Linked DNA regions of Blastopirellula sediminis. The main gene of each other region encodes a partner of the protein of the gene in region 2 in a complex. Links are inferred from orthologs where the notes say so. Each region holds a gene or a part of one and is shown on either strand. Other genes may lie near its edges. The genes, in order: LOC68_RS26965, fliM and fliG.

The links.
Region 1: the proteins of fliM (region 2) and LOC68_RS26965 are in contact, whole or in part, in a crystal structure (PDB 4IGA), measured with the Thermotoga maritima proteins. The link is inferred for Blastopirellula sediminis from one-to-one orthologs. Residues at the interface, in WP_004081085.1 of Thermotoga maritima: Asp3, Val4, Leu5, Gln7, Ile10, Asn11, Leu13, Ile14, Leu17, Met18; in WP_004081049.1 of Thermotoga maritima: Ala83, Gly85, Gln86, Gln87, Val90, Ile91, Ile94, Lys99, Asp100, Phe101, Ile102, Val103, Arg110.
Region 3: the proteins of fliM (region 2) and fliG are in contact, whole or in part, in a crystal structure (PDB 4QRM), measured with the Thermotoga maritima proteins. The link is inferred for Blastopirellula sediminis from one-to-one orthologs. Residues at the interface, in WP_004081085.1 of Thermotoga maritima: Tyr124, Leu127, Asp128, Ile130, Met131, Gly132, Gly133, Pro134, Glu136, Pro139, Arg141, Thr144, Glu145, Ile146, Glu147, Ser149, Ile150, Lys153; in WP_004082903.1 of Thermotoga maritima: Phe122, Ser125, Glu126, His127, Pro128, Gln129, Thr130, Val133, Glu157, Arg161, Leu164, Leu165, Arg167, Ser169, Glu171, Val172, Glu175, Ile176, Asn179, Lys182.

Annotation. Positions count from the first base shown.
Region 1 is NZ_JAJKFT010000010.1:3,756,368-3,766,562, reverse strand. The notes cover bases 7,458-10,195. They hold LOC68_RS26965 (response regulator), read right to left. Parts: upstream 9,214-10,195; coding sequence 8,701-9,213; downstream 7,458-8,700. Other genes in these bases: LOC68_RS26955 (chemotaxis protein), read right to left, coding at 9,764-10,195; LOC68_RS26960 (chemotaxis protein CheD), read right to left, coding at 9,245-9,715; LOC68_RS26970 (polyhydroxyalkanoic acid system family protein), read left to right, coding at 8,335-8,643; LOC68_RS26975 (hypothetical protein), read left to right, coding at 8,039-8,257; LOC68_RS26980 ((5-formylfuran-3-yl)methyl phosphate synthase), read left to right, coding at 7,458-7,888. In the rest of the region: DUF11 domain-containing protein, read left to right, coding at 1-570; AAA family ATPase, read left to right, coding at 1,295-2,959; ribonuclease D, read right to left, coding at 3,382-4,554; sodium:proton antiporter, read right to left, coding at 4,671-6,317; hypothetical protein, read left to right, coding at 6,705-7,145; more of (5-formylfuran-3-yl)methyl phosphate synthase, read left to right, coding at 7,148-7,457. UniProt on the Bacillus subtilis protein: Involved in the transmission of sensory signals from the chemoreceptors to the flagellar motors.
Region 2 is NZ_JAJKFT010000001.1:94,847-105,243, reverse strand. What follows is about bases 2,940-5,879. They hold fliM (flagellar motor switch protein FliM), read right to left. Parts: upstream 5,008-5,879; coding sequence 3,871-5,007; downstream 2,940-3,870. Other genes in these bases: LOC68_RS00450 (glutamate-5-semialdehyde dehydrogenase), read right to left, coding at 5,050-5,879; LOC68_RS00460 (GAP1-N2 domain-containing protein), read left to right, coding at 2,940-3,717. In the rest of the region: hypothetical protein, read left to right, coding at 1-126; formylglycine-generating enzyme family protein, read left to right, coding at 178-1,377; TRAFAC clade GTPase domain-containing protein, read left to right, coding at 1,382-2,284; more of GAP1-N2 domain-containing protein, read left to right, coding at 2,338-2,939; more of glutamate-5-semialdehyde dehydrogenase, read right to left, coding at 5,880-6,324; hypothetical protein, read right to left, coding at 6,482-7,048; hypothetical protein, read right to left, coding at 7,041-7,592; hypothetical protein, read right to left, coding at 7,585-8,133; hypothetical protein, read right to left, coding at 8,130-8,714; hypothetical protein, read right to left, coding at 8,711-9,295; hypothetical protein, read right to left, coding at 9,292-9,843; folP (dihydropteroate synthase), read right to left, coding at 9,876-10,397. UniProt on the Bacillus subtilis protein: One of the proteins that forms a switch complex that is proposed to be located at the base of the basal body.
Region 3 is NZ_JAJKFT010000004.1:1,587,844-1,598,179, reverse strand. What follows is about bases 4,704-7,582. They hold fliG (flagellar motor switch protein FliG), read right to left. Parts: upstream 6,718-7,582; coding sequence 5,689-6,717; downstream 4,704-5,688. Other genes in these bases: LOC68_RS10150 (6-pyruvoyl trahydropterin synthase family protein), read right to left, coding at 7,505-7,582; LOC68_RS10155 (chemotaxis protein CheX), read right to left, coding at 6,815-7,294; LOC68_RS10165 (MBL fold metallo-hydrolase), read right to left, coding at 4,704-5,451. In the rest of the region: SpoIIAA family protein, read right to left, coding at 1-358; DUF5335 family protein, read right to left, coding at 428-763; arylsulfatase, read left to right, coding at 1,566-3,212; HAD family hydrolase, read left to right, coding at 3,429-4,445; more of MBL fold metallo-hydrolase, read right to left, coding at 4,429-4,703; more of 6-pyruvoyl trahydropterin synthase family protein, read right to left, coding at 7,583-7,996; triphosphoribosyl-dephospho-CoA synthase, read right to left, coding at 8,021-8,902; alpha/beta fold hydrolase, read right to left, coding at 8,899-9,780; hypothetical protein, read right to left, coding at 9,848-10,336. UniProt on the Bacillus subtilis protein: One of the proteins that forms a switch complex that is proposed to be located at the base of the basal body.

The DNA.
Region 1 (10,195 bases), on a different replicon or contig from region 2:
CTGATGGTCGGCGGCAACAACACGATCCTCGCCAACTGCAAATCGTCGGACGGCTTGCTCGCTTCGCAAAACGTCACGACCATGGTTGAATCGGTCGCCGACCTCAAACTGTACGTCAACGATCCGAAGGGTCCGGCGCCGGTTGGCGAAGAAGTGACCTATGAATTCCGTTTGGAAAACCGCGGCACCAAGGCGGCCGAAGGAATCGAAGTCACCGTTCAGTTCTCGCAAGGGATCGAACCGACGCAGGTTTCGGGCGGCCAGGCGAACATCGACGCCGGTCAGGTCATCTTCAGCCCGATCCAGTCGCTCGGCCCCGAAAAGAACCTGGTCCTGAAGGTTTCGGCCAAGGCCCTGACCGCCGGCAGCCACAGCTTCCGGGCCGAAGTTCGCTGCCGCGAACCGGTCACCAAGCTGGCCAGCGAAGAGACGACTCGCTTCTACGGCGAAGGGGTCCTCTCGCAACCGTCGAATCCGCAGCCCACTCCACTGAAGACGCCGCTGATGGAAGCGCAACGCCCGGCCGAGCCGACTCCGCTCTCGCCGACCCCGTACAGCCGCTTTCGCTAATTAAACCGCGAAAGCTCCTCAGCAAGCAAAAGCCTGTCGTAACCCGACAGGCTTTTTTCATCCCCACCCGCAACGCGGCACAAACTAGCCCGCAGCGCAAGCAAGGGAATGCGTCCGGAAGAAGAAATAGAACACGGAAGCCACGGACGAGTCACGGTAAGAACACGGCAAGAATAGTAGCCCACAGCGCGCCCAATAGTAGCCCGAAGCGCAAGCGAGGGAAATGCGTCCGCAAGTGAATGACGAATGTCGAAGCTCGAATGACGAATCAAGCACGAAGTCGCCAATGACGAAGGCGGACAACTCCCCACACTAACCCGAGGCGCAAGCCGAGTGAATGCGCCCGCAAGTTCTAAAGCAAGGGTGGCCCGGCCAGTTCCCTCAAAGAACTGGCTGGGTTGCGCAGCAACAAGATGCAGCGCCATCCGGTCACAAAGCAATCGCACGTTTAACAACTTCCAACCGCATGGCGCGGCATCTTGTCGCTAAAGCGACCCAACCAGTCGTCACCGACTGGTCGGGCCACCCACCCTACCCGGACCATAAATCTCTCTTGCAAAACGCACTGGCGTTTTGTATACTACACCCCTCAAGATGCGGGCGTCTGATCAACCGCCCAGCATCCCTTTTTCTTCACGCCTCGTGATCGGACCGAGGCCTCTTTTTTCCAAAGCGCGAAACTCTCGCCGGGATGGCCGTGCGCGCTTGCTTGAGGAAAACGCCAATGCGAAAGGCCCGAATCCGGCGCCTCGGGGCGCTGCTGCGCGCGAAGCAAAAGAAGAAGAGCAAAGACGCGAATAGCATCTCGGCCAACGAAGAGTTCGTCGAAGCGCAATGGCTCGCCTGCATGATGATGTACCCCGAACGCTTAAGCGAAGATGCGCTCCCGCTGCAAGTTTTTCGCGTGCCGTGCCATCGCGACATCTACTCAGCCCTCCTCGGGCTGCACCTCACTGGCGACGAAGATCGAGACGACCAGCAGTTGCTCGCCGACCTCCTCACCTACGGCTACGACAAGCTGACCGCTTCGGCGCTGATTCAAGCGGTGATGCATTCCGGCGGCGACATGAACAACCTTGCCGACTACGCGGCGGCCTTACGAAAACGACTGACGCAGGAACCGGAACCAGTCGAATTGCCGCGGGATGGCGAAATTGTGCGGCTTGAACTCGGCGGCGGAAGTTCGTTTCGAACGCTGACCACCGAAGAACTGTTCGCCGAACAAAAGCCGCGCGAGTGGCTGCTTGCGAACTTTCTTACCCGTAACGAACCGGCGGTGATCGTCGGTCCCAGCAAAACGTTAAAGAGTTCGCTCGCGGTCGATCTGTGTGCGGCACTGGCGAGAGGCGGCAAATTCCTTGGCCAGTTCGCCGCGGAAAAACCGCTGCGAGTCGGCTTCGCCGGCAGTAGCCATCAACAACAAACTCTGACCGATCTTACGCAGCGGTGGGGTGAAGCTCGGCAGGCGGCACCAAATCGGAACAATCTGATGTGGATGCTCACCACCGACAATCCTGCCGAACCGGAGTGCCTGGGCAAACTCCGCGACTGGATCACGAAGCACGAGTTGGAAGTGGTGGTGATCGATGCGATTCGGTTAAGTTCGACCGGCAAACGAAAGCAAGCCGAAGCGCTGCAGACGCTTGCGCAGTGTTGTCTCGACAACGGCGCCACGCCAATTCTCTGCGTCCAAACGCGGAAAGAAATGAAGCCTGGCAAGTTGGAAGCGTCGATTCTCGCCGGCAGTCTCGACTTCGCGCAGCAGTGGCTCCTCGTGAATCGCCGCCAAGATTATGCGCCGGGAAGTGGAGAGCATCGACTCTGGCTAACGCTCGGCGGCTACGCCGGCCAAGGGGGCGAATGGGGCGTCGATGTCGAGGAAGGAAGATTGACCGGCGTAGGGCGACGTTGGCAAACGATCGTGCACGAAGCGGAAACATTGCGAGACGAAGCCGAGCGTCTGAAAGACGCCGCGATGGACGAGCGAATGCGGTCGCGAATTCGCCTGGCGATGACCGACCTCGGCGAGGCGCACGCGACGAAGTTGCGAGTCCGCGAAAACTGCGGCATGAACGGCACGAAGTTCGCCCGGGCGTGGGATCGGATGGTCGCGGCGGGGGAGATTGAAAAGATCGTCAACGAGAAACAGTCGTGTTATCCGAGGTATCGATTGATCACGCCGGCCCAAGAAAAAAATGACGCGGTCGAGTCCAGTCCGACGGTCGAAAAAAGTCGCGTCAGCGGTCCAGTCAATCCGCCAACCTCAACCGACGCTCTTCAAAATGCCCCAACGGGGCAACCTAATCTAGCCCAGGGTAAGTCGCCAACGGCGACGCAGCCCTGGGTTGGTATGTGCATGAATGACGTAAGCCCCAACGGGGCGATCTAAATGGAAACGATCAAGTTGCGTCGTCCCTGCGAAAAAAAATTGGCGTGGCGGTCCAGTCGGTTGGTTTTGACCGGAATCCGGCGCTCGTTTAGCGCGCCCCTTTGGGGCTTCGCAAAAAAATGAATGACCGTGACCCAGGGCTGCGTCGCCGTTGGCGACTTACCCTGGGCTAGGTTAGTTCGCCCCGTTGGGGCGGATGGAAGAGTGCGCTGTTTGGCAATTCAGAATTGTTGGCGATTCTAAACGTTCGCTCTGCTTGCGACCGCATTTCCCTCGCTTGCGCTTCGGGCTACTATTGGGCGCGCTTGCTGCTTGGGGGCTTTCTCTTGCCGTGACTCGTCCGTGGCTTCCGTGTTCTATTCTTCTTCCCGGCCGCTTTTCCCTCGCTTGCGCTTCGGGCTACTATTGGGCGCGGCGCCAGATTAGCGGCGGTCGAAGGAGAGGGGTTCGACGGCGTGGGGATCTCCTACACGGACGACTAGCGAGCCGTCGAGGAGCTCTTCGATCGTTTTGCCGATCACTTCGGCTCGCCAGCCTTGGGCGAGCGATGGTTTCTCGGGGGCGCCGTCAAGATGATAGGCGACCAGGTCGCGGACGTCCTGCACGGTGCAAGCGAGACTCGGCGCCACTTTCGCTTCGCGGCAGATGCTGCCGAGAGCGGCGGAGAGGAACTGCCCCAGCACGACGTACTGTTTCCCCTGGTTCCAGTTCGGCTGCGACGAGGGGCAATCGGCTTCGTCCATGTCGAGGGCGATTTGAATCGCTTCGCCGATCTCTTCGAAGTAGCGATTCAGGTCGCTTCGCTGCATGCCGCGAATCGCGCGGATCTGTTTGACGTTCGCCGACTTTCGTTTCGCCAGTTCGGCGATCAGGTCGTCACGCAAGATCCGCCGAGCCGGAATGTTGGCGGCGGAAGCTTTTTTGTCGCGCCACTTCCAAAGTTCGCGCACGACCGCCAACGAGCGGCGGCTGAGACTGCCGGTGCCGGAGACGTTTCGCCAACGGGCGCGCTGCGTCGATTCGACCAACGCGTCTTGCCACGACTGCATCTCTTCCTGCATCCAGGCGACCCGGTCGAGCCGCTCCAGCTCTTTTTCGAGCTCGCGAGCCGCAGGGCCGAGATAAGCGACGTCGTTCAGCGCGTATTCGATCTGCCGCGTGCTCAATGGGCGAACGCGCCAGTCAGTGCGGGTTTCTCCCTTCGGCAGCTTCTCGTCGAGCAGCCGCAGAATCAGGTTGCCGAACGAGGCGGGATATTCCATCCCGATCAGCCCGCCGGCGATCTGCGTGTCAAACAAGTTGGCCGGAGGTTTGCCAGTCGCCCGGTAGCAGAAGAGGAACTCTTCGCGGCCGGAATGGACGACCGAGACGTGGTCCCCATCGGCGATCAGGTCCCAAAAGACCTGCATGCTGTCGATCCGCTTCGGATCAACAATCGCCAATATGTCGCCCGCCGCGATCTGGACCAGGCACAAATCAGGGAGATAAACGTCTTCCGAGACGAATTCGGTGTCGAAATAGATGTGCGACTGCGAGCGCAGGCGGTCGCACAGGTCGGCAAGTTGGGACTGCGTTTCGACGTATTCGTAGTTCACGGCTGCATTTATACGCTGGAGCGAAAGACGGGACTTTGCTCGATCGTACTAAGTCACGAGCCGTACGACTAGCGGCGATGCGGAGCTTGCCCCGGTCGCCGCGACGCCGCAGCCGCTTATCGCAGGAAGACCAGCGCCATCAAAATCATGACCGGCAGCAGGATCGGCAGGCTGTAAAAGAGCACATATCCGAAGAAGCTCGGCATGCGGACGCCTGATTCTTCGGCGATCGCCCGGACCATGAAGTTCGGGCCGTTGCCGATGTAGGTCATCGCTCCCATGAAGACGGCGCCCAAGCTGATCGCCATCAGTTTCATGGTCGCCGCGGCCCCATCGGGGCTGCCGCTGTGATGGAGCAAGTCGACCAGCCGTTCTCCCACATGTTGGGCGTCAGCCGTTCGGAAGAAGACGAGGTAGGTCGGAGCGTTATCGAGCACCGCCGACAAACTGCCGGTGATCCAGAAAAACTTCATAGGCGTGTCGATTCCGAGGTCCGGACCGTGAAGATTGAGCAGTTCAAGGGCCGGCTGCATGCAGATGAAGATGCCGACGAACAAAGCGGCGACTTCGACGATCGCATGGTAGTTGAACTTGTTGTCGGTACGAACCGCCTTCGAACCGAGGGCCAGGCTGAGACCGACCAGCGCCAACTGCACCACTTCACGCAGATAGACGTAAGGATGCCAGTCGGTGCCGGGGAAGGGCTTTTGCGGATCGAGCAGCGCGACCGAGAGGATCACGCCGACCAACAGCAACGCGTTCGGCATTAAACCGCGAATGCGCAGCGGGGTCGTTTGCGTTTCGTCTTTCGCAATGTCGGACTTCGCTTCGTGCGGATAGTAGTAGAACTTGTCGACGGCGTAGAACATCGCGATCAACAGCCCGTTGACCATCAGCCACGGCATCCACAACTCGCGCAGCGTCCAGAGGAAGTCGACACCCTCCAGGTAACCGAGGAAGAGCGGCGGATCGCCGATCGGCAACAACAAACCGCCGCAATTGCAGACGACGAAGATGAAGAAGACGACCGTGTGCTGAACGTATTTGCGTTCTTTGTTCGTTTCGATCAACGGGCGAACCAAGAGCATCGCGGCGCCGGTGGTGCCGATGAAGCTGGCCAAGGCGCCGCCGACGGCGAGGAAAATTGCATTGGTCGACGGATGGGCCGCCATATCCCCTTCGATTCGGATCCCGCCGGAGATGACGTAGAGCGAAAAGAGGAGGACGATGAACGGAATGTATTCTTTGAGGATGGCGTGATCGACGCGCGAGAGGGCGGCGCCAAATCCCGCTTCGACATACAGGATCAGGTAGTAAAGGAGGGTCACGCCAGCGAGGATCACCGCGACCAGGAAGCGATTTTTGTTGCTTTCCCACCAGTGAGCGGTAAAGCCCAGGAGCGGGAAGACCGCGATGGCGCCCAACAAGGCGATAAACGGAATCACCGCTAGCGGATGAGGCGCCGGATGGGCGTGACCATGATCGCCGGAGGCGTGCTCTTCGCCATGGGACGCCGCTTCCTCACCATGTTCGGCGTGAGCCGCTTCGGCATGGACCGCTTCGCCGTGCGCTTCGGCGGCGACATGCGCCACCGTCGGCTGCGTCCATCCGGCCAGCGTGGCCAGGATGAAGGCGACCAGGATGACGCCGATGGCGATGAGAACGGGTCGATCGGAACCGCCCTCGTGGTGGTGATCGTGCGACATGGACGTTCCAGAGAAAGCTGATTCGCTGTGGTCGGAGTTGATGATCGCGTCTGACATGACTCTACTTCCGAGGTCGGACATGCTCGCCAAAGCGATCGGCTGGCATGCTATGCAGGTGGGAAGCGCCGGGAGAAATCGCCTATTTCAGCAAAATCGCCTTGACGCTAGTTCCGGCAAAGGTAGGTCACTAGCAACGACAAACAAGCTACCACGAGGGCAAATTGCCGCCAAGGCGGCATTAACAAGCCTTAATTTGTTGGCGACTGGCCGCATCTCTTCTATCATCAACGTCTTGCGCCAGATTACAGTCGGGATAATCGTGCGCATCCCCACTTTCCTGTCATCATGAATAGCCCAAATCCTCCGACTGTCTGGCTGATGGCCAACCGGCGGTCGGCCCAGGTCGCCTCGATATTTTCCGCGGTTTTCTTCGCTTGCGGAGGATTGTTTGCGCTGCTGCGCAATCCGGTGACGTGGGGAGTTTCGCTGGGACTGCTCGCCGCCGCAATCGTTGCAGTCGGCGTCGCATTTCGCATGTGGAACGCGCCGCGAATCTGTTACGACCGCACGCACGTCGTGCTGCGGTTTCCCGATGCAAGCGTCTTTCGCATTCCGCTGGAAGCGGTCGAATGCTTCTTTCTCGGCGCAGCCAAATACCAGCGATGCGGAGCGGATCCGCGTGAGTCGATCGCAGTCGTCGTTCGTTTGGCCGATCGCGCACGGGAATGGAAACAACGGGACTTGCCGGCCGACTACGGCGAGTGGAAAGAAGGCTACGTCACGCTGGATGGAACCTGGTGCGAACCGATCGCCGAAGCGAAAGTGCTGGAGTTGAATCGCTGGTTGGTCGAAGCGAAGAAACGGACGACGGCGACAGGAAAATGAACATGACGCAGTTGTTGGTTTCGGTACGCTCGGCGGAAGAAGCGAGCGCTGCGCTCGCCGGCGGAGCGGACTTGATCGATGTGAAAGAACCGTCGCTAGGATCGCTCGGCGCCGCCGATCCGCAAGTTTGGCGCGACGTGATTCAAATGGTCAGAGCGCAGGTCCCAGTCAGCGTCGCACTGGGGGAGATCAGCGACGGAGAGAGAAGGTTCGACGCCGATTCTTTTCGGGGGGCGAGCATGGCCAAATACGGGTTAGCCAACATGGCGGATTCCGCCATCTGGATGTCGCTCGCCGCTCGCGCGTATGAGCAAGTGCCGCGCGGTTGCGCTCGCGTGGCGGTTTATTATGTGGACCAGTCGCGGGCGAAATGTCCTCCACTACATGACGTATTACGTTGGAGTGGTCAGATTTCGGCGACGACGATTTTGTTCGACACGCTGGTGAAAGATGGCCAAACGCTGTTTGATTTTTTCACGCCCAGTGAACTAACGGCGGCAATTGCCACGATTCACGAAGCGGGAATGAAAGTTGCGTGCGGCGGTTCTTTGACGGCCGAGCATTTCGCCGCCGCAATTAGTGCCGGCGCCGACATTCTGGCGGTACGCGGCGCCGCATGCGAAGGGTCGCGAACGAGTCGCGTTAATCGAGAACGAGTTCGCGATTTGAAAGCGAAATTGAATTCATTTGTTGGCGAAGGAAAGGTTCACTACGCGAGCAATGACAAGTCACGTTTTGCTTGACTTTTTATATTCGCGGCTTGATACTGTCCGTTCCGATTTGGCGCCAATGGCGGAGCGCGTCGAATTGAGAACTTGCGATTCTTCTTGAATACGCACGATGGCCCAGCGCCACCCCACTCCAGTTCTATCCACACCGTAGGAGACTCTATCGTGCCAAGCTCCGTACTTGAAGCGATCAAGATGGGCATCTGGGATTATGAACCGACCGACAAAACGTCGGGCGATTTCGAATCGACGGACGCTTTGCCTGGCACCTCAGAGAAACTCGACATTCTGGCCGCTCGCTTGGAGAAAGGGCTCCCCTTGTGGCATCCTAGCGATCGCCGTACTTTCGATGATAATGAAGCTGCCCGGTCTTTTTCGATCTAACGCTCTGGATTTGCGTTAGAATAGTCCGGGTACCAAAAACCTTCGTTAGCGTCGATCCATCGGCGCGGAGTCATCGAATGCCAGGATTTCACGTCGAAAAACCCCACACGCTTGGACAAGACGCCGCGATTGAACGCGTGCAGTGGGTACTCGAAAAGATGCGAGGCCGGTTTGAAGGCCAGGTCAAGGACATGCAGCAGACGTGGGAAGGTCACGTGATGAGCTTCTCGTTCCGGACGATGGGAGTCGATATCGCCGGCACGATGGAAGTCTTCGAAGAGATCGTCGTCGTGAAGGGAAGCCTTCCGTTCGCCGCGATGCTCTTCAAAGGCCGCATTGAGAAGTCGATCGGCGAAGAACTCGAAAAGATCGTCCGCAGCAAGTAGTCGCGGACGTTCACTCGCCGCCGCAACGAACTGCGGCGGCATTCGACTAGTTGCGAACTACGCTCCGGCGAGCGAGCCGCTTTCCTTCGATCCGCGGACTTCGTCCCATTGCTCGACGACGCGACGGACGTCGCGACATTCGATGCAGCCGCACGGCTTGTCGATCGGGCAGGGGAGGCCCTGTTCTTTTTCGCAGCGAAGCAGGAACGCTTGCACCGCCGGCATAATGCCGCTTTGCACGGCGCAGCGGCTCGACGGCTTGATGATGAAGTCAGTCGCCCCTTTGCGAAGCGCGTCTTTCAGCACATTGGTTTGATCGATGGCGCTGACCATCAGGATCCGTGCCGTCGGAAACTCGTTTCGAATGTTCTCGAGCGCGTAAATGCCGTCGTACTCCGGCATGACGATATCGAGCGTCATCGCGTCGGGACGCAGTTCGCGATACGCTTCAACGGCGGCCAGGCCATTGTCCGCTTCACCGACAATTTCCCAGCCCGCAGCGATCGCAGTCTCTTTGATCATTTCTCGAATGATCATCGCGTCGTCGGTAACTAGTAATCGCTTCGACATAATTTCGATCCTACGCTCGGAAATCCGCTTCTTAGATGATCTTGGAGTTCACGCCGTTGATGACAATTTCCATCTGCGCCGTGTAAGGGGAGAACAAAACTTTGCGTCCCTTGGTTCCGCCGACGTCTTCGGCGATCAAGGGGATCTTCTTGTCTTTCAATTGACGGCGAACTTCTTCCGCATTGCGGTCGCCGATGCTCATCTGGCTGTTGCCGAACATACAAGCGCCGCCCGAAATTTTAGCTCGCAGTTGTTGAGGGTTGGCGCCTTTATTACGCAACTCCTGCAACATGGCGGCAATTGCGGTATCGGCGAATCGTCCCGGCGAACCGGGGCGTCCTCCGGAAAGGGGCAAGACGACATGGGCCAGCGCCGCAATTTTTTGGGAAGGATCGTAGATCGCCACGCCGATGCATGACCCCAAAATCGACGCGAGTATTTCGTCGTTGCGGGCGAGCACGATTTGCCCTAGCCCTACGTTTAGTTGTTCTGCTGTAACCATGCGTCTAGCCGATTCCTGCCAATTCCGCTTCCGCCCGATGTATTACGTCTACGCGTCAATATGCAGCGACTCTTCCATCATTTGCCGCATCTGACTGTTAGGAACGAAGAAGACGTTCCAGTTCAACTCTTGATCGCCACGGGTAAACCGGGTGCGGCAGATCATCACTTGGTCGTCAATCGCCGCTTGCTCCATGAGCGCTTGCTCCAGCACGCTGGCGCCGTAATCTTGAATGAAGTAGGGAGGGGACGGCACGAGTTCAACCGACAAGAGACGCGTAAGTGCGTTCAGGTAGGCGCAACCCAGGATATTGCCGGTCTCGCACAAGGCCGATCGCTCGAGCGGCGTCCAGTCGCCTTCTCCGCGCTCCTTGCGACTTAGTAGCGAAGCCGCCAGATCGCGGCCATTGTCTTCGTCGAAGCAGAGGATCATCGAGCCGCCGATCTCGCCATTGAGCGTCAGCACGACCATCGTCAGCAT
Region 2 (10,397 bases):
GTGGTCCGCGAATCGACTCAGTCGCGTCCAATGGGCGCCGATAACGTCGTCGACTCGGTGATGGCGCAATTCGCCAAACTTCAACGAGACATCAATCGACGTCGAACGGGCGGGCAAAATCGGTAAGCGAACTATTCGCTCAGGGGCGCAATCAATTTAGTTGCAGGAACGAATCCCATGCTCTTCTTCAAACAACACTGGATGACGTTGACGATCGGCGTCGCCCTCGGCGCGCTCGGTATCGCCTGGCTGGCGGGATTCTGGCAAGTCGTTCTTGGAGTCGTCGCCGTCGCCGCGGTAGCCGCGATCTTGCGCCGCGTCCTTCGCAGTCGCCGCCAGGCGGAAGCTGCGTCGGTAAGCGTAGCGCGCCCCCAAAGACCGAAAACTCGTACCGAGCCAGAGCCTACCGATACGGACGCTCTGGCTCGCTTGATGTTGGAACAAGGGCGATACGCGTTGCTGCTCCGTCCGCAAATCGCCGCGAATCTTCCCGCCAAATTGCTCGATCAGGCCCGTCAGGCGTTCGACGACCTAATGACGATCGTCCCGGAAGGGGACGTGCTGGTCGGTCGGGCCAAAGGGGACGAAGAACAGACGCAGAGTTACAGCGGCAACCTGGTCCGAGTCGAAGCGGTTTATCTTGATCGCTATCAAGTGACCAACGAGGAATTCCAGGAGTTCGTCAACGCCGGCGGCTACGAACAAATGCCGCTGTGGGATCCGGAAATCTGGCCGGCCGTGCTCGACTTCGTCGATCAGTCGGGGCTGCCAGGTCCGCGTTACTGGCGAAACGGAAAGTTTATCGAAGGGGAAGATCGCCATCCGGTGGTCGGCGTCTGCTGGTACGAAGCGGCCGCTTACGCTCGCTGGGTCGGCAAGCGACTCCCGTCGGATCCGGAATGGATCAAGGCCGGAGCCTGGCCGGTACCGTTGCCTGGCGCCGAACCAATTCAACGTCGATTTCCTTGGGGCGAATCGATGGATCAAGGTCGGGCAAACCTGTGGGGCAGCGGTCCGGAGCATGTCGTTCCCGTCGAACAGTACGGACCAGGGGCAAGCGTCGGCGGTTGTCATCAACTGATCGGCAACGTCTGGGAGTGGACCTCCAGTCGCTTCGGCGCCTGGCGAGCGCCCAGCAATCAACTGGTGATGGATAGTGCGATGCGCAGCCTTCGCGGCGGCGCCTTCGACACCTATTTCGATCATCAAGCTTCGTGCGACTATCAAAGCGGCGATAAGGCGATCGCTCGCAAGCACAACATCGGGTTCCGCTGTGCGGTCAGCTTTTGCGACATCTTGTCGGACGACGAGTCGTTCGATCCGGCAGAAAACGAAGTAGAACTAGAAGCCGCCGCTGCGGCTGGTGGGGAGAATTAATCCAATGGTACGCAAAGCTCTCGTAGCGATGGAATCGTATCGCTTAGCGCAATACGCAGTTCCGATTTCGTGTTACATCTGCGGCGGCGACAACAACTACGACGTCGAACTCTGTCGGCACTGCTCGGCGCCGATGGCCTTGTCGCATCAAGCGAATACCCAGGGGATTGAGCCCGGCATGATCGCCGTGCTCGGCACCGCGGCGGCCGGTAAAACGGTCTACCTCGGCATGTTGCTCGACATGCTGACTCGCCGAAACAATCGCGTGCAAGTTCTCGCCCGCGGCGCGTTTTCGATTACCCTTCAGCAGCGAACGATGGCGGCGCTCGCCGCGTCGGCGTTCCCTGACAAGACGCCGAACGAACCGGATCGTTGGAATTGGGTTCACTGTCAGGCAAAGCTGCCTAGCCACAAACGCCCGATCGAACTGATCATGCCTGACATGGCGGGGGAAGCGATCCTGGAAGAAGTCGACCATCCTCACTCGTACCCGGCAATTAATTCTTTCCTGAAAAAGTGCGCCGGCGTTTTGCTGTTGGTCGACACCGAACGCATTGAAGATGGTTCGCAGGAACAGAACTACTTCATGATGAAGTTGATCACCTACCTCAGCGAACAGTCGCAAAAGAAGAAACGAGGCAAGTGCACGCGCCCGATGGCGATCGTCTTCTCCAAAGCGGATCAGTGCGACCCCTGCTTCGCCAATCCCGATCGGTATGCGCGGGATCGGACTCCGAATCTCTGGCAGCAAATCGGCGAACGCTTTTCGACGGTCGGCTTTTTCGCTTCGAGCGTGACCGGCGCCTGTTCGCAGCGTCTCGATCATGGCAGCAAGATCAACGTGCCGCTGCGGATCGAGCCGCGTGGGATCGTCGAGCCATTCGAGTGGCTGATCCGCAAAGTTTAAGACCTGTTCCTTGATTCCGCTCCTCTGATTTTCCTGCTAGGTCTTGCCCTTTTATGGCCGTTACAATTCAACAAGCGATTTTCACCTCGGCGCAAACGTCGCGTCTGGACGGCTACCAGTTGGTGGCCGCCAGCAATGGAGTCACCCCCGAAGACTCCCGCGAACTCGCCGCCTGGTGCCCGGCCCACGACGCGATGCTTCGCGACGACTTGGCCGCTTACAGCGTCAACTTTCATCCGGTCAGCGCAACGCGTTATTGCGTCTCGCGGACTATCAACGGACAAACCGAGTACAGCGGCCGCGGCGGTCGCCAGGTCTACACCCATTGCCTGTTGATTGATGCGCCGCAGTTCGCTCAGTTCGCGAACAATCCGTTTCACCTGCTTGCCGCGGCGACAGTCGACGCCAATCTCAGTTGGCGAAGTTCGCTGCCGTCGGAACTGAAAGAGATCAAGTTGGTCCCTGCCGGCAAGCCGGTCGATCTGGCGCTCTTCAAACAGTCGCAGACGTCGCGGATCCCGTACCTGATGACCGCTTGGTTTCAGGAAGCGCTTGACAAGCCGCGGCTGGCGCTAACGGGCTACGGCGGCGACGAAAGTCTCTTCGCCCAGTTCTTCAACCTGACGCCGGTCAACTTGCGGCCCCTTTTCTCCTTCTCCACTGGGCTCCGCTATTCGCCGCGGCGTCCATTCCGTTTCCTGGGATTGGAAGGAAACCATGAAGAGCAACGCCGCGCCGTTCGCGGCGAAGGACTCGCGTTGCTCGACCTTGCCAATCCGCCGATGAACGGCGATCGTTTGCGCAACGCGTGGGCGACTTGGATCCTGGTGGCCCTGCGGACCAACTTGCCTGCGTCGGCGGTCAAATTGCTCAGCCAGGCCGATCCCGATCTCGACATATCGCAGCTTGATCCGCTCGGCCAAAAGTTGCGTTTGCAGCTTCTTTCGATGGAAGAAGACGAAACGCAAATCGCCGCCGAAATGGAGCGAGAAGAGGTCGATGAACCGGCGATGGCCGCTACCGCCAATCCCCCGACGACCGATGGAGTGCGGAAGATCGTCCGAAGTCACGCGCCCCATCCCGCCCATTCGCGAGCGACCAGTTCAGCACGACTCGTGCAAATCGCCGGTCCCTTGCCTTCGTCCCAGATCGAGGGGATCTCGCTGCAAGAACAGCAGCGACTAGCGCAACTCGACGAACTGGTCGCAGGGGCACTGACCGGCAGCATCGAGTCTCTGGCCCAACTGCAAAACGTCTGGCCGGAGATCGCCAGCCAACTTCCCCCGTCGCTCCGTAGCGACGTGCAGGAGCGATACCTCGCGTACGCGGTGATCGCTTGGAAGAAGCTGAACGACCGCCGCGTCAATCGCAACCCGCAAACGGCAGCGAGCTTGCTCGATGTGCTGTCGTTGATCTTTTCGTCGGCGCCGTAGCGCGCCAGACTACTTGCCCGAGGCGCAAGCCAAGGGAGAGGAGTTTGGAATCGGGGAATTGGCCCCGATTCAATTCGGGCCGTAAACCGACGTTTAGCCCTTTTCGCTTGCCAAGCACATTCCCTCGGCTTGCGCCTCGGGCTACGATTTCAACTACTTCTTCCCCGGCGGTTTCGCTGGTTGCGGCGGCTGGGGCGGGCTGGTCGGCATTTTGGGCTGCGGCGGCTTTTGGTTTTTCGGCGGTAGGATTGCGTCGACCTGGATCGCTTTGCGTCCCTTGTACGCGCCCGGATAGGCCAGAAACTTCGTGACGCCGTTGACGCTTACTTGCAGCGGCTCGCGCGAATCTTTGTTGGTCGTGATCACGTCGCCGACTCGCAGTTCGAGCAGATCTTCGGTGGTGATCGTCGTTTCGGCCAAGGTCACGCCTAACTCGACCGACGCGCCGTCAATCTGCGTACTGAGCGCCTGACGCGACTCGTCGTTGATTTCCGAACTGCCGTAGGCGAACCAGGTGTTCGCGGTCAACTTGCCGCCGATTCGCTCGATCGAGTTGAACGGGATGCACAAGTTCATCATGCCCCGAACGTCGCCGATCGTCAGCTCGAAGCTGATCAAAACGACCACTTCGTTCGGCGGGACGATCTGGACGAGTTGCGGATTGCTTTCGACCCGAACGACGTGCAGCTGCAATTCGAGGACGTTTTCCCACGCGATTCGCAGCTCCCGCAGGAATAGACTGGTGATCCGCGAAACGAGGGTCAGCTCGATCTCGGTCAGCGGGCGACGTGAAACGGGGCTGCTCTCTTTGCCGCCGCCCAGCAAACGGTCGATGATCGGGTAGAGAATCGACGGATTGATGTCGAGAATCAAATTTCCTTCCAGCGGACTCGCGGTCAGCAGGTTGAAACAGCTGGGATTCTCGAGACTGAAAATGAATTCGCTGTAGGTCAGCTGGTCGACGCTTGTCAGCTTCACTTCGACAATGTTGCGCAACAGACCGGAAAGAGCCGCGCCAAAGTTACGCCCGAACCCTTCATGCATCGACTGCAGGGCCCGCATCTGTTCTTTGCCGACCCGCTCGGGACGCTTGAAGTCATACGGGGTGATCTTTTCGCGGGGGCGCGACGGCCGCGTGATATCTTCGGTCGGAACGGCCGAAGCGGCGAGACTTTGCACACTCGCTTGAGCGGCAGGCGCAGCGGTTTCGGTCTTCTTCGGCCCACTCGCCTCCATGGCGCTTAGCAGACTTTCGACCTCCGCTTGGCTCAGTACATTGTCGTTGCCCATGAATTCCTCCCTGAATCCAATCGGCTCGCTACGGCGTCGCCGTTACGAGCGTATCTGGCCGTCGCCGTAAACCACGTATTTGTAACTGGTGAGCGCCTCCAGCCCGCACGGTCCGCGAGCATGGAACTTGTCGGTGCTGATCCCGATCTCGGCGCCCAGGCCGAACTCTCCGCCGTCGTTGAATCGCGTGCTCGCGTTGATCATCACCGCCGAGCTGTCGATTCGCGAGGCGAATTCGCGAGCCGCCGCCAGGTTGCGTGTGACGATCGACTCGGTATGTTTCGAGCTGTAAAGGTTGATGTGGCGAATCGCCGCGTCGAGCGACTCGACCACTTTCACGCTGATGATCGGGCCGAGATACTCCGCGGCGAAATCTTCGTCGGTCGCCGCTTTCGCCTTGAGAATCAGCGACTGCGTCGTCGAATCGCCGCGGATCTCTACTCCCCGTTCAATTAAAGCCGCGCCAATCGCCGGTAAAAACTGATCGGCCACGTCCTGGTGAACGACCAGCGATTCGGCGGCGTTGCAGACGCCGTAGCGATGGCACTTGCTGTTGACGGTGATCGACATCGCCATGTCGAGATCGGCGTCGCGATCGACGTAGACATGGCAGTTGCCGTTGAAGTGCTTGATCACCGGCATCGTCGCTTCGTCGGCGACGCGGCGGATCAGCCCTTCCCCGCCGCGAGGAATCGCGACGTCGATGTATTGATTCAGTTTGAGGAAGTGCCCGACGGCGGCGCGATCGGCCGTGTTGACCAACTGGACGGCGGACGGCGGAATATCGTAGTCGAGAGCGCAATCTTGCATCACTTCGACGATCGCCCGCGACGAGTGAGCCGCTTCTTTGCCGCCGCGTAAAATCACCGCATTGCCGCTCTTCACGCAAATGGCCGCAGCGTCGGCGGTGACGTTGGGGCGCGACTCGTAGATGAAAAAGACGACCCCGAGAGGAACGCGGATCTTTTGGATGTCGAGACCGTTCGGGCGAACCGACGAATCGATCACGCGGCCGATCGGATCTTCGAGCATCGCGATCTGCTCAAGCCCACTGGCGATTCCCTCGATCCGTTTGCTGTCGAGCTTCAAGCGATCGATCTCGGCGGCGGTCAGGCCAAACTGAGGAGCCGCGGCCAGGTCGAGTGCGTTGGCGGCGATGATCGCCTTTTCGGCGGCGCGGAGCCGCTTGGCCGATTCTCGCAGCCAGCCGTTCTTTTGTGCGCCAGAGACCAAAGCCAAAGCGGCCGACGCCTCTTTCGCTTGGAGCGCGGTTTCCAGACAGTACTGGGCCAGATCTTGGTTCTCGAGAATCGACATGAAACCTTGAATTGGTAATGGGTTAGCGAGCGACGAGCGCACAGGCGCCCAACTCGGTAGTATCGAGGGATTCGGCGTTTAAGTCAATGGAAACGCCCAGGATGCGGAGGTTCGCCCATGAGACGCAACCTCTTTCCAGAACGTGACTTAGAAACCGCTACGTAGATCCTGCCGATTCACCATCGGCTTGAGACAGCAGATATTTGCGAATGTTGCGGTTCATTCGCCACGCGAACAGGAGACTACATGCGAAGAGGAACACGCTGACGACGAGAAGAAAAGGGCCGGTCGCTTCCCCCACAACGAAGAATGCTGCGAGGGCTGGCCCCACCAAGAAAAGGATCGACAGCAAATATCCCAGCAGAAAAATAAGAGACCGAACGGCGAGGTTTCGCCGCAGGCTGAAAGCGATGCCGCCAAGCAGGATGCCGCTGACGCCGCCGAAAATGCCCCCGTAGATCGCCAGGACCAACATTTGCATGCCGAGAATCGTTCTTGCCTCAGGGTTGGCCAGCACGTCCATCAAGGCGCCCGCCCAAGCTTGCATGGCTACGGACGCCGACATGCCGCAGATGCTGACGATCCCAGCGCCGTTGAAAGTGCCGGAAGCGAGGGGGAGCAGCAGCCAACGGCCAAGCTTGTCGCCATCCATCAGCGGAGCGTCGGCCGGATCCTCGTGCTCCAGCGGTGGGCTGGCAAATGGGTTGTCGTTGGGGTCAGTCACGTTCATGCTCCCAAGAAGATGAACGCAACTGCTCAGCCTTAGCCTTGGAAATGGATCGCAACGCCAAGAAGAGACACACGCCATGCAAGAGGCCGCAGACAGACATAACTCCAACGAAGATTTGATACCTTTCTGTGCTGAGCATGCCGGATTGGTAACCGAGGAGTAACCAGGGTCCGGCGAAGACGAACGGGGAGACAATCATGCTGCTGAAAAAATGAACTTCCGTTTTCCAGAGTGACTTTCGCGCGAACACGGCGACCAATCCAATCGCGGCGCCGCTAATTCCTCCCAGCATCGCGCCGCAGATCGCTCCGATCGCTACAAAGACCGGCAGGACGAACAGCGGGAGCGGATCGGCGTTTTCGAGAATTACCACCATAACGCCGAGGATGCCCAATGCCGCCGCTCCAAGGATGCCGCCGTAGAACAGGCCGGATTGCGTTGGAAACGAATACCACTCAAACGCCGGTACATTCGACCTGTCGGCCATCGTCGAAGTCGCCTGCGGACTGGCGAACGGATTGTCATTGGATTCAATCACGATCATCCATCGTGCAGGTATCAACAGATCGCTGGTACGCCTCTTCGCCAAACGAGCGTAAACGCCAAAACAGGTAGAAGCCCAATATTACTCCACAGGTGACCAAGATCCCAATCGCCGTTTTCAAGGGCGTGACCATCAGCATTCCGCTCTCACTCGCGTAGAACAAAAGCGGCCCAGCGAAGACCAGCGGCGCGATCCCAAAGCAACTGATAGCGTGAACGACATTCATTGCGGAAGAGTTGCGAACCGCCGCGGCGATCCAGCCGACCAAAAAGCCGCTGATTCCCCCAGCGATCGCAGCAATCATTCCCCAAACAATCGCCGTGACGAACAGCGAAAGGAAAATCCTGGGACCATTATCAGGATAAACAGAGACGACAGTTATCGCCGCGAGCGCTACGCCTAACAGGCCCCCGCACTTAAACCCGCCGAACGTGGCGACTCGAATCCAATCCACGGCCGAAACGAACTTGCCGCGTTCGATCGTCATTTCGACAACCTGTGGACTAGCGAACGGATTGTCGTTGCGAGACGTCATGCCGAATCTCCCTTGGTCGCGTCCGTCTCGGCCAGTTCGCGCCCGCTCGCAAACAGCTTGTCGTCAATCAGCCAAAAGATTCGAGCCCCGAGCCCTAGAGCCACGAAAAACACAACACCTGCGGCGATCTCCATGGGAATCGGCGGACTCGCCTCCGCTGGCGAAAGTGCAAATGGAGCCATGAGCACTGCCGGGGGTAGCAAAAGCGATGCGAGTAAGGTGATTCGTCTTCGTGAACGCAGATTCCGAACGAGGTACGACAATAGTCCGACAACTAGCCCCAAAGCTCCCCCAATCACCGAACCGATCAGGGTCGACATCCCAAGGGTCATAGCGATCAGTTCGACCACAAACCGGCGATCGGAAAAAACGTCCCAGAAATTCCCCTGAAGCAAAATCGCGGCGAAGGTGAAACTAACGGAGAGCAGTACCCAGAGGATCGCGCCGCTGATGGCGCCTCGCCGCGTCGCTTGCCATAGCCAAGATCGCATCGAGACCTTGGACGCCTGCGGCGGCGCCAAATCGTCCTGCGTCTCGACCGCCTTTGGACTCGCATACGGATTGTCTTCGCTGTGATTCAAACGTTTTCCGCCTCCATCGAGTCGATGTACTCCGGCGACCAAGGACGGCCGTAAAGTTCGCGGCACAATCCCCAGAAAATTCTGGCCCCGCTTACCAGCCCGGTTATTAACAAGACGAAGATGCCGACAAGCGCATTGGTCAGCACGATATTCCCGGTCCACGCAAAATAGAAAACCGGCGACAGCAGCAAGAGCGAAGGAACGACCAGGCAACTGATCAGGGCGATCCCCTTCCCCAACCGCCAGCGGCGCGTCACGTAAGCGACCGGCCCGATCACCGCTGCCGATACGGTTCCGACGATGGCGCCCAGCAGGACGATACTCGCCGTCGTTACGACGGTCTCGAAATAGTCCCCTGGTTCGTCAAGTAAATGCCAGGGAACTCCAATCTGAATCACTCTCACGATGACGCTTAGCGTGAGCGCGACGCCGGTGACCAGCCCGCCGGTTGTCGCCCCCCATAGCGCGATCCTGCGCATCGCCGACGAAAAGCTGAGTTCCGGTCGCGGCGCAAGCGGATGATCGACATGCGTATCGACCACGGTAGGGCTGGCGTACGGGTTGTCGGCCGATTCGGTCAAAACTTCGGCTCCCTACGGGGACGCCGAAGCGGGCTCCCCTCGGTCGATAACCGAAGCAGCCCGCGAAACGTGTAAATGCCGGCGCCAACGCCAACCAATAACATGAGACATGAGAAACCGACGAAAGTCAGGAGAGTCATCTGCGGTACCGGCCTCGACAGAACCAGAAAGGTCCCAACGAACATCCCGGGGCAAAAAATTCCGCACGCCAACGCGTGGGCGACAGTCCGCCAACGCGCGTGGCGGACGAGAATGACGACGACGCCGACGATGTTTCCGGCAATGCCGCCCACCATCATCCCGGCAGCGGCTCCGATTAAGAAACTACCGATTCGCTCCCACAAATCTTCCGTGCTTCCAGTGCCATATCTGACAAAATTGTGTGGGCTCCCAATAGCCAGAAACACGAGCCCGCCGACGACGCCTCCAATTAACATGCAGCGCCGCACCGGCAGCGCATACCAGTCAACCATATCGACACGCGGCGTGTTGGCGACATGCGCATCAGCGACTGGGCTGGCGAATGGGTTCTCTTGCTGCGTTTCCATGCCGCCAATTCTACTTGAGGAATAGAAACATCCTACGACGGAATCACCCCTGCAGTTCCATCCGCTCCGCCGCACGCGACGAACAGCCGCAACGCTTCGAAGTTTTCTCGCACGTCATGGACGCGGATGATCTGCACGCCTTGTCGCGCCAGGGCGAGCGTGCCGCCGACGGTTCCGAAGGTTCTCGGCGCCTCCGCGTTCTCCAGGAACTTGCCGATGAAGCCTTTGCGCGAATGTCCGACTAGCAGCGGTCGTTCCAGTTCATGATAACGCCCGCACGCGGCCATCAGCTCTAAATTGTGTTGATGGGTTTTGCCAAAGCCGACGCCGGGGTCGAGACAGATTCGCTCCGTTTCAATACCCACAGCAATCAGCGCATCGCGACGCTCGGCGAGGTAAGCGAAAATGTCCTCGACGACGTCGTCGTAGTGCGGGTCGTCTTGCATCGTCTGCGGCGTCCCTTGCATATGCATCGCACAGACGCCGACGCCCGACTCGAGGGCAGCCTCAATCATATAGGGGTCGCCGGTGAGGCCGGTCACGTCATTGATGAT
Region 3 (10,336 bases), on a different replicon or contig from region 2:
CTTCCGCCAACCAGGCTTTCGCTTCGTCCAGCTTCGTATGATCAAAGTACTTGACCTTTGCGCCGGTAAACGGCTTGCAGAAGCTCGCCATTCCTTCTTCCCACTTTGACTCACCGACGATCGCCAGCCGTTCGATGTCGTTCCAGTGTTTGTAGTCGAACTTCATGTCTTCCCACGCGGCGCTCATCGTCCAGCCGTGGAAATCATGCATCTCGAACAAGATCCGCAGCTTGCCATGCTCCGCAATCTGCTTCTCGATCACCGGCACGAACACCTCATACGACTCTTTGGTCAGCTTGCCGGTCGCTTTGACGTGCACCAGCTTGCCGACTTCGACGATGTCCAAAGTACTTTCCATGTTGAGTCTCCCGTGTCGTAAAGAATGGCGTTGAATCGTTGGCCTGTTCGGTTGGTTGCGATCGCGAACCTACTTCAGCGATAGAATCGTTCTCACTCCCTGCTGGTCGATGATTTCGAGCGCTTCGATTTCGCCGTCGTCTTCTTGCGCCCGCATCACTTCGACCGGGGCGTCGACCGTGTGCGAATACTCGACTTCCCCCTCACCGGTAGTCAGCATGAGCCGATTCCCCTTCTCCGGCGAATCGTAATCCAAGGCGAGGAGTTTCCCTTGCCGCGCTTGCCCTTCGGCGCCTTCCTCGACGGAAAAGACTTCTAGGGTCACTTCACGTCCTTGGTTGCCGTTGGAAAATGCGACGAAAAATTCGCTCCATTCGGTCTGCGGAATTTGGGTGTTGATGGACATGATCGCATCTCTCCTTTCGCAACAGATTCAAGATTTGGAATGGATAGAGCGGCGATGGCGTTTGGAAGTCATTCGCGATGGCTCGCAACTTGCCAAAACGGTCTCAACATGGCCGGCGGCAGCTTTGATGGGGATCAAAACCGGCGGGGGATCGCTTGCAATCAAGTCGGCGTTTCCGCGCTGACTCGTCATGCGTCGCTACTTGAATTGTCCCCCTTTCGCGGACCGGGTGTCAATGGCTTCGCACAACTCCACATTGCAATCGGCGACTGCAATGCATTCGCCGCCGAATCTGCGCAAATCGCTTTCACCAGGCGTTAAACGAGCGAAAGCTCGTGAACGCTGGTTGAATCGAGTATTGGCCTCTTGTTGAACTTCGCGAACCGTGCAAACGCCGCGCGTTGAAGTAAAAACTCGCGAAACTTCATCCGATTTTCTCAACGGAATGACCCGCTCCGTTTGCATCCCTACGATTAGCGGGGTATACCACATGTAACGCCTGAGCCGCTACCTTCGGCGGCGGCTACGTCATCCTTGGGCATGGTTATGACGGGGCGACTTTCTAACTGGATTCTTGGCCAGCGATGGCCCAAAGTCGTGAGCAGCAACACCGCAAGCGGAGCAATTCCCAGAGCGAGAAGCGCGAGTCGCCTCTTCTTCCCTCGCGGTCTCTTCACTTGCCCTTTCCAACCAGTCCGCAGCCGATTGCCGCAAAACGCCCCTGCCCCAGATTAGCGTGCGCCACGGTTGCGACCCCGAATTTGGCACATTTGTTTTTCACCGAGGATTGGGAGCATTTGTCATGAAGTCACCCCAAGTATTACGTCTCGCTACGTTTGTATTCGCAGGAGCGCTGCTACTTAGCCTTTGCGCGGCAGCCGTAGCGAAGAAGCCCAACATTCTGTTCATCGTTTCTGATGACACGGGCTACGGAGATCTTGGTCCGTACGGCGGCGGCGAAGGACGCGGTATGCCGACGCCGAACATCGATCAAATGGCGGCGCAAGGGATGACCTTCTTCTCGTTCTACGCCCAGCCGAGCTGCACGCCGGGTCGCGCCGCGATGCAAACCGGTCGCATCCCGAATCGCAGCGGTATGACCACCGTCGCTTTCCAGGGACAAGGAGGCGGCTTGCCAGCCGCGGAGTGGACCTTGGGCTCGGTGCTGAAAGCGGCCGGCTACAAGACCTACTTCACCGGCAAGTGGCACCTGGGCGAATCGGACTACGCGCTGCCGAACGCCCAAGGGTATGACGTGATGGAGCATTGCTTCCTCTATCACTGCAACGCGTATACCTACGGCGATCCGACCTGGTTTCCCGATATGCCCGCGGAATTGCGCGACATGTTCGCCAAGGTGACCAAAGGTTCGCTTTCGGGCAATGCGGGCCAACCTCCCAAAGAAGACTGGAAGGTCAATGGCCAGTACGTCGACACACCGGATAAAGGAGTGGTCGGCATTCCCTTCCTCGACAAGTACGTGGAAGAGTCCGGCCTGAAGTTTCTGGAAGACGCGGCGAAGCACCCGGAAACTCCCTTCTTCATTAACATCAACTTCATGAAGGTCCACCAGCCGAACCTTCCCGCCCCCGAGTACGTGCACAAATCGCTTTCGAAGTCGAAGTACGCCGACTCGCTCGTTGAACTCGACGCTCGCATCGGCCACGTCATGGACAAGCTCAAAGAGCTGAATCTCGACCAAGACACGCTCGTCTTCTACACCACCGATAATGGCGCCTGGCAAGACGTCTATCCCGACGCCGGCTACACGCCGTTCCGCGGCACCAAGGGTACCGTTCGCGAAGGGGGCAGCCGCGTTCCGGCGATCGCCATTTGGCCCGGCAAGATCAAACCTGGCGTCCGCAATCACGACATCGTCGGCGGTCTCGACCTGATGGCGACGTTCGCCGCCGTCGCTGATGTGAAACTGCCGGAGAAAGACCGCGAAGGTCAACCGATGATTTTCGACAGTTACGATATGACGCCGCTTTTGACCGGAACCGGCAAGTGCGCACGCAAGTCGTGGTTCTACTTCACCGAGAATGAACTTACCCCTGGCGCCGCCCGAGCCGGCAACTACAAAGCGGTCTTCAATCTCCGCGGCGACGACGGCCAGTCGACCGGCGGTTTGGCGGTCGATTCCAACCTCGGTTGGAAAGGCGCCCAGAAGTACGTCGCTACCGTTCCGCAAGTCTTTGACCTCTGGCAAGATCCGCAAGAGCGCTACGACATATTCATGAACAACTACACCGAACGTACTTGGACGTTGGTGACGTTCAATGATGAGGTCGCGAAGCTGATGAAGACCTACGTCCAGTATCCGCCCCGCAAGATGCAAAGCGAGGTCTATACCGGTCCCATCACCATCTCGGAATACCAGAACATCCAGTTCGTGCGCGAGAAACTGCAGAAACAGGGAATCTCGCTACCGCTGCCGACCGGAAACTAGCGATAGCTCACTCCCTGCCTTAAGCAAAGGGAAAGTCGTCCTTTGAGTTCGGTCGCAATCAACCGCGGCCGAACTCTTCATTTGCCAGGAACGCGTCGAAATTCGTTCGAATTCCATGCGTTACGCCGCTACGATAAATGGACGCGGATACGGGCGCCGCGGTCAGTCAAATAGCTGGGAATTGGCTCTCCATTCGCCTCAATGAGGAAACAACCGATGATCAATCGAACTAACGGTCGCTGGGCGGTTTCGGCCCTCGCCACGCTCCTGCTCCTTCCTGCGTTGTTAGTCGCGCAAGACGTCTTGCCGTCGTGGAACAACACCGCCGCGAAGAAGGCGATCGTCGATTTCGTCGCGAAAGTGACCGACGAGAACTCGCCCGACTTCGTCCCGGTCGCCGATCGGATCGCGACATTCGACAACGACGGCACTCTTTGGACCGAACACCCGATGTACACGCAGATGGCGTTCGCGATCGACCGCGTGAAGGCGTTAGCGCCGACGCACCCCGAGTGGAAAGACCAGCAGCCATTCAAGGCGGTCCTTGATAACGATCTGCAAGCGTTGTCCTTTACCGGGCAAAAGGGTCTGGTCGATCTGGTCCTGGCGTCGCACACCGACATCACGACGACCGACTTTGAAGCGGTCGTCAAAGAGTGGTTCGCCACTCATCGCCATCCCCGCTTCCAGCAGCCTTACACGCAGTGCACCTTCAAGCCGATGGTCGAGTTGCTCGAATACCTCCGCGCCAACGGCTTCAAGACCTTTATCGTCTCCGGCGGCGGCATTGAATTCATGCGTCCGATCACGCTCGGCTGCTATGGCATTCCCTCCGACCAGGTCGTCGGCTCCACCACCAAAACGAAGTTCGAAATGAAAGAGGGCGGGCCGGTCCTGATGCGTCTGCCGGAGATCGACTTCATCGATGACCACGACGGCAAGCCGGTCGGTATCAACCGCTTCATCGGCAAGCGCCCGATCGCGTCATTCGGCAATTCCGGCGGCGATCGCGAGATGCTCGAATGGACCAGCGCCGGCGAAGGGCTCAGCCTGAAGATGCTCGTCTTCCACGATGACGCCAAACGGGAATACGCCTATGGCCCCGCCAACGGCATGCCCGACACCAAGTTTGGCAATTTCCCGCAAGATCTGATGGAAGAAGCGGAGAAGAAGGGCTGGGTCGTGATCAGCATGAAGGACGACTGGAAGCAGATCTTCACCTTTGAGAAATAGCTTCCATCCAGGCCGCCGGGAACGTCGCCTTGGGGAAATGCTGCTGGACCTCGCTTAATTGAGCCAGCAGCTCAGGCGGCGTGTAGCGATCGGAGACGTGAAACACGATTAGCTCTTCCGGCTGTACCTTGGCCGCCAGGCGCCCGACTTCGGACGAAGTCATGTGGTAGTTCTTGCGGGCCAGTTCCAGTTCCGCATCGGCGTAGTTGTTTTCGCAGACCATCACGCGACATCCCGCCAGCATCTTGAGCAAACGATCTTCCGTCTCTTCACTATCGAGCCAGAAGTCGGTCAGATAGGCGATACTCTCGCCGCTATGGGTGACCAGCAACTTGCTGCGCAGTTCGCCGAGCGACTTCGGTCCGATGGTTGTATCGATAATTTCGGCGTCCGGTCTCGCTTCGTCCTTGACCGCTTTGAGCCAAGCCCCCGGCTTTAAACCAAGCTCCTTCAGAACGCTGAGATCCACATTCTGCCGCGGAAGCTCTCGGACCACATATCCCATGCTGACCGTTCCATGCGGCAGCGGCATCGCGGCGACTTCAAAGGTCTCGGTTCGATAGATGACTCCGTCGAAGTCCTCGGAACCAATCAGGCGTTCAATCCGAAAACCTTCGCAGGTCTTGTAGCCGGTCGTAATCAGACGTTCGCCGTCAAGACAAGTGACGCGAAACTCGCCCGGGATCTCCGACACCAGGTTCCACGTTACTCCTTGTAATCGATGATGCACGATCTCGCGGGTATCGCTTGGTCCAAAGATGCGAACCGGCGCATCGGTCCGCCCCCAGTTCATCCGGAAAAAGGTATCGAAGCCAGCGATATGGTCGAAGTGAAAGTGGGAGAAGAAGAGTCCCTCGATCAACTGGAGGTCGGCGATCGAGATCGTCGAAAAGACCCCATCGCCGCAATCGAACAGCAACCGATGCAGCCCATGCCCCGAATTGACCGTCACCATCAGCGCGTTGTCGCGACCGGGCGGGCCTAAGACTTCGTAACGAATCGACATGGGGGATCTCTTCAGGGATGTCGAGCTAGGTCTCTACCTATTCTATGCGCGGCGAGACCAAACTCCCATGCTTTCGACCCTGTCGACCGATCGTAGCCCGAGGCGCAAGCCGAGGGAATGTGGTTGGAATAGCGAAACAAGATTCGACGGTCATTCAAGCCGCAATGCGGATAGCTTCTCTTCGCGATAGGCCATCCGCTTTCCCTCGGCTTGCGCCTCGGGCTACGATTCGCCTGGCTATTGAACGAGTTGCTCTTCCTCGTCTCCCGCCGAGAGGGAGATTTCGCCAGCATCTTCCAGGCGGCGGACGATGTCGACGATCTGCTGCTGTACCCCTTCGACTTCCGAAACCTTGACGGCGCCGAGGAAGTCCATTTCTTCGAGCAGCATGTCCGCCGCACGTTTCGACATGTTGCCGACGACTTTGTCGCGCAGCTCCTGGCTGGCCCCTTTGAGCGCCATCGCCCACTGCGAGCTTTCGACGTTCTTGAGGACCGCTTGCATGTCTTTGTCGCTGAGCTTCTGAATGTCGTCGAAGACGAACATCAAGCGGCGGATCTCTTCGACCAGGTCCGGGTCTTCCTGGGCCAGGTGTTCCAGCAGCGCTCGTTCGGTAGCGCGATCGGTCACGTTCAGGATCTCGGCGACGGTCGGCACGCCCCCGGCGTTCTCGAACGACTGGCTCATGACGCTCGCCATCCGCGATTCGAGCCCCTTCTCCACTTCCTCGATCACCTCGGGGTTCGTCTGTCCCATGTTGGCGATACGGCGAATGACCGACAGCTGGCGATCGGCCGGCAAGCCGGAGATGATCTCGGCGCCGTACGACGCCGGCAAGTGCGACAGGATCAGGGCGATGGTTTGGGGATGTTCGTCGACGATGAACGTCAGCAAGTTCTGGCTGTCGACCTTCCGCAGGAAGCCGAACGGAATCGATTCGACCGACTGGCGAACGTTATCGAGCGTCTCATTCGCCCCTTTGCCCAGGGCCCGGGTCACCAGGTTCTTGGCCAGACCGATGCCGCCGCCGGCGCCAGCAAGTTGGTTGGGGTTCTGTTCAGCGAAAGAGAGGATCGCCGCTTCTTGGTCGGTTCCGGTAAGTCGATCGAGATGGGCGATCTCGATGCAGACGAGCTCCACTTCCTTCGGAGACATCCGGCCCATCAGTTGGGCGGCGTCATCCTCAGGCAGGCTCATCAAGACGATGGCCGCTTTGCGCAGATTGGGATTGGTCTGGTGAGACCCGTTGTCGCGAACTTTTGGCATGCCCCTTCCCTACGATAAAAGCGCTTACCTCTTTTATCGTCGCGGCGGTTCGTATCGATGAGGAAAACTTTGCCGCCCCGATCGGGATCAATGCTAGCTACGCCGACGCGTGAACCGGGGCGAAGCCGACTTTGATCGACATCGGGCCCCAAGGGCACTCGAACGGGATCGCAATCGCGTGCACTTCCGACGGGAAGCGAATGTCCGGGGGGGAGCCGACGACGACGTTCGGCAAGCTGATCGACAGCTCGAAATCTTCCAGTTCGGCCTTGGCGGCGCCAGCGACCATGTTGGCGATTTCGCCGACTGCGTCGATGACGTCTTCGTTCAGGTCGGTCACTTCGGCCGGGTCCATCATCAACATCGTGGCGGCCGCTTGCAGAGCGACGCTCTTCGAGAGGTTGACAACGACGACCCCTTGGGCTCGACCGGAAAGCCCGATCACGCCGCAAACGTCGTAGTTGCCTTTGAAGTCCGAAGCCAGAATGAGGGAGCCTCGCGTGATCTCGCAGCCGAGCATCGTGTCGAAGGTTTTGGTCATCGACCGAATGAACGGGTTAATGTATTCGACCTGCATGTTTCGGGTGTCCTGCCGAATTGCGTGAAAGTCTCGATGCTACGAGATGGGAATGTATCTATGCGGCGCTCCTTAGCGTCAAGCAAACCTAGGTCCGGCTTAATGGTCGTCAAGAAAGATTCAGATGTATTTCGCGCATGGTCGTAATACCCGCAGACAATCTCCGCGAGAGGGACGAGGCCCAGACAGCCGCGGCCCGTGGCGCAATCGTTATTCTCCGCGCAACTCGCAGACGCCCCACTGACCGTAATTTTCGTCAATGGCGATCCGGATGTGTTGCGGGCGAGCGCCGGTTCGCTCTTCCAGAAGATCCAATAAACGGCGTCCGACGTATCGCGCCAGCAGTTCCGTCGTCGTATTCGGCACCGGCAGCAAAACGCATTCGCACTCTGGAAAGATCCAACGCCGATCTTCAAACGTCGCGGTCACCTCCTTGCCGTCGGCGACGACCCGAATCTGCGGGTGCTCGGTCGGCAGCAGCATCCGGTGATCAAGCTCGCCGACGATTTGGGCCAGCGCATCTCGCGCGGCGATAAAGTCGACGACGTAGTGGTTTTCGTCCAGCGGACCGAAGATCTCCGCTTCGACCCGATAGTTATGGCCATGGACGCGCTCGCAGGTTCCGCCGCCGAACGTAATGAAATGTCCGGCGCTGAAAACCAGATTGTCTTTCGCGATGCGTACCCAATACGTTTCGGACATAACGATTATTCCGCCTGGACTTGTCTACAAAGCTCGCAGCGGCAAGGTCAACTTCCGCTGACGCAGCGCGACGAAGATCGCCGCACCAATGATGTCGGCCGAGGTTCCCGGGTTGCGACGATGGCCGTCGGCCCGCAGCCAAAAGTCGAGATTCCGCAGCTCCTGAAAGTATTCTTCGTCGATCGGCTCTCCTGCGTCCAGCACGCGGCTGGCCATCAGCGAGCTCTTCTGCGCGATCTCTTCGCCACATTTCCGCCCGATCAGGCTGTCGGGAAACGCCGCCATTTGCCGCACATGCGCGTGGACAATTCGGTCCGACAGCGGCAACTTCGCCGTCGCCGGATCGGTCAAAAACCGGACCGCCGCGAAGACCTGCTCGCAACCATTGACGTACTGCCGAGCGACCAGGTCGCGTCCTTCGGCCAACTTCATCGCCGCCAGCAAATCGGCCGGCGGAGCGTCCTGCACATCCATCTCGTCGACATGCCCCAAGCCGCCTGGCTGCGCGATGGCGATCGCCTGGTAAACGTCGGCGGCGTCATCCTGGTTCAAATCGGCCAGACGCGCGGCGACCCCCGCCTGATTCAGCTCTCTGACTGGCACGGTCGCCAGCGGAGCGAGCAGCATCACCAAGCCGAGATTCGTGTTCGAGTCGACAAACCGCCGCGTCGCTCGGATCGCAGTCAAAATGGTTCGCCCAATCCGGCTGCGGCCGGCCGCTTCAAACGCGGGTCCGATCGCCACGGCGCTCGCGGCGAAATCGTTCAGGCCGAGATCATGAAAGTCGGCGCCCCGATGCACATTCCCCGGCTTCGGCGCGTTGACTTCCAACAGGCAGGCCAAAGTCGCCATCTGCCCGATCGTCATCTCCGACCAACGCTGATCCGACAGGCCATCGTCGCTCATGTTGCAGTTCGCTGTAAAAAGGATTCGACCAGCGGAATGATTCGCTCGTACGCGTCTTCCACTACGTAGTGGCCGCAGTCGTCAAATTGGTGCGACTCCGCTTCGGGCCAGTAGGTCTGGAACTGTTTCATGCACTGGAGCGTGAAGCACCAATCCTTCGCTCCCCAGATCATCTGAATCGGCTTGTGACCTAGCTCCGGCAGTTGACGCTCGATCTGCTTCAGCGTTTCGTAAGTTGGATGTCGCGACGAAAGCGGGATGTCCTGCACAAAGCGTGCGATCGCCACTCGATTCGTCCAGCTGTCATACGGCGCGAGCAGTCCCGCCGCGACCTCCGGCGTCATTCGCTCCGGCTTTTCGGTCGCCATCGTGATTGCCGGACGTGCGAACAGATTCAGTCCTCGCATCGCCGCATTGCCCAGCACCGGAAACCGGAGCGCCGCAATTCGCCACGGCACGTACGGCGGCGGAAAGGCGCCGGTGTTGAACAGGATCAGCCGCTCGAACCGCTCCGGCTGGCGAACCGCCGCTCCCAAGCCGATTGCGCCTCCCCAGTCATGCACCGCCAGCGTGATGTTGTGCAGGTCGAGCCGTTCGAGGAACCGCGTCAGGTTCTCGATATGCTGCTCGAGCGTGTACTCGTAGTTCTGCGGTTTGTCGCTCAGCCCGCAGCCGATGTGATCGACTGCTAACGTCCGATGCGTCCCGCGAAACGCCGTGATCAAGTTCCGCCAATAGAACGACCAGGTCGGGTTCCCATGTACGAAGAGCATGGGCTTACCCGCTCCTTCGTCAACGTAGTGATAACGTTGACCGTCGAGGTCGAGCGTATGGGAGGCGAAAGGGTACAACTTCCGCCAATCGGCCGGCGCGAGCATACAGGCAATCAGCTAAATCGTGGTGAAAACCCCCAGTATACAGGAGAATCGCCGCCGCATGTCGCCGCTAGGGGGCATTCGCCTTTTGGTAGATATCCCGCCAAAAGTTCCTCGCCTGGCGATGCATTTCCAGCACTTCGTCCCGCTGCTCGCTATCGGTCAGGTCGATCGCTCCGGCCCGTTCAAACACCCAGTCGTAGAAGAACTTGGCCGACGCTTTGCTGATCCGCGGCTGATCCCCAATCTGGACGTAGTACGGCCCGGTCAGGCCAAAGCGGTAGGTCTCCGGCAGTTCTTCCACCGCGCGGATGCAAAACCACCCACTCTCCTCAAAGTGGAGCTTCGGCATGTGTCCCTGATTCTTCGCGTAGTCGACCAGCGACACTTCCTCTTCGACCTTGCCGTTTTTGATCACTTCGAGATACGAGATCGTGCCGCGGGTACCAAGGTTCAGCGCGATATCAATTTCGAGCGTCTGCCCGGCCGGCGCGGTGAAGACGTCTCCCGGCATCTTGTCTTCGACCACCGGACGAATCAGCGGTCCATTGCTCACCAC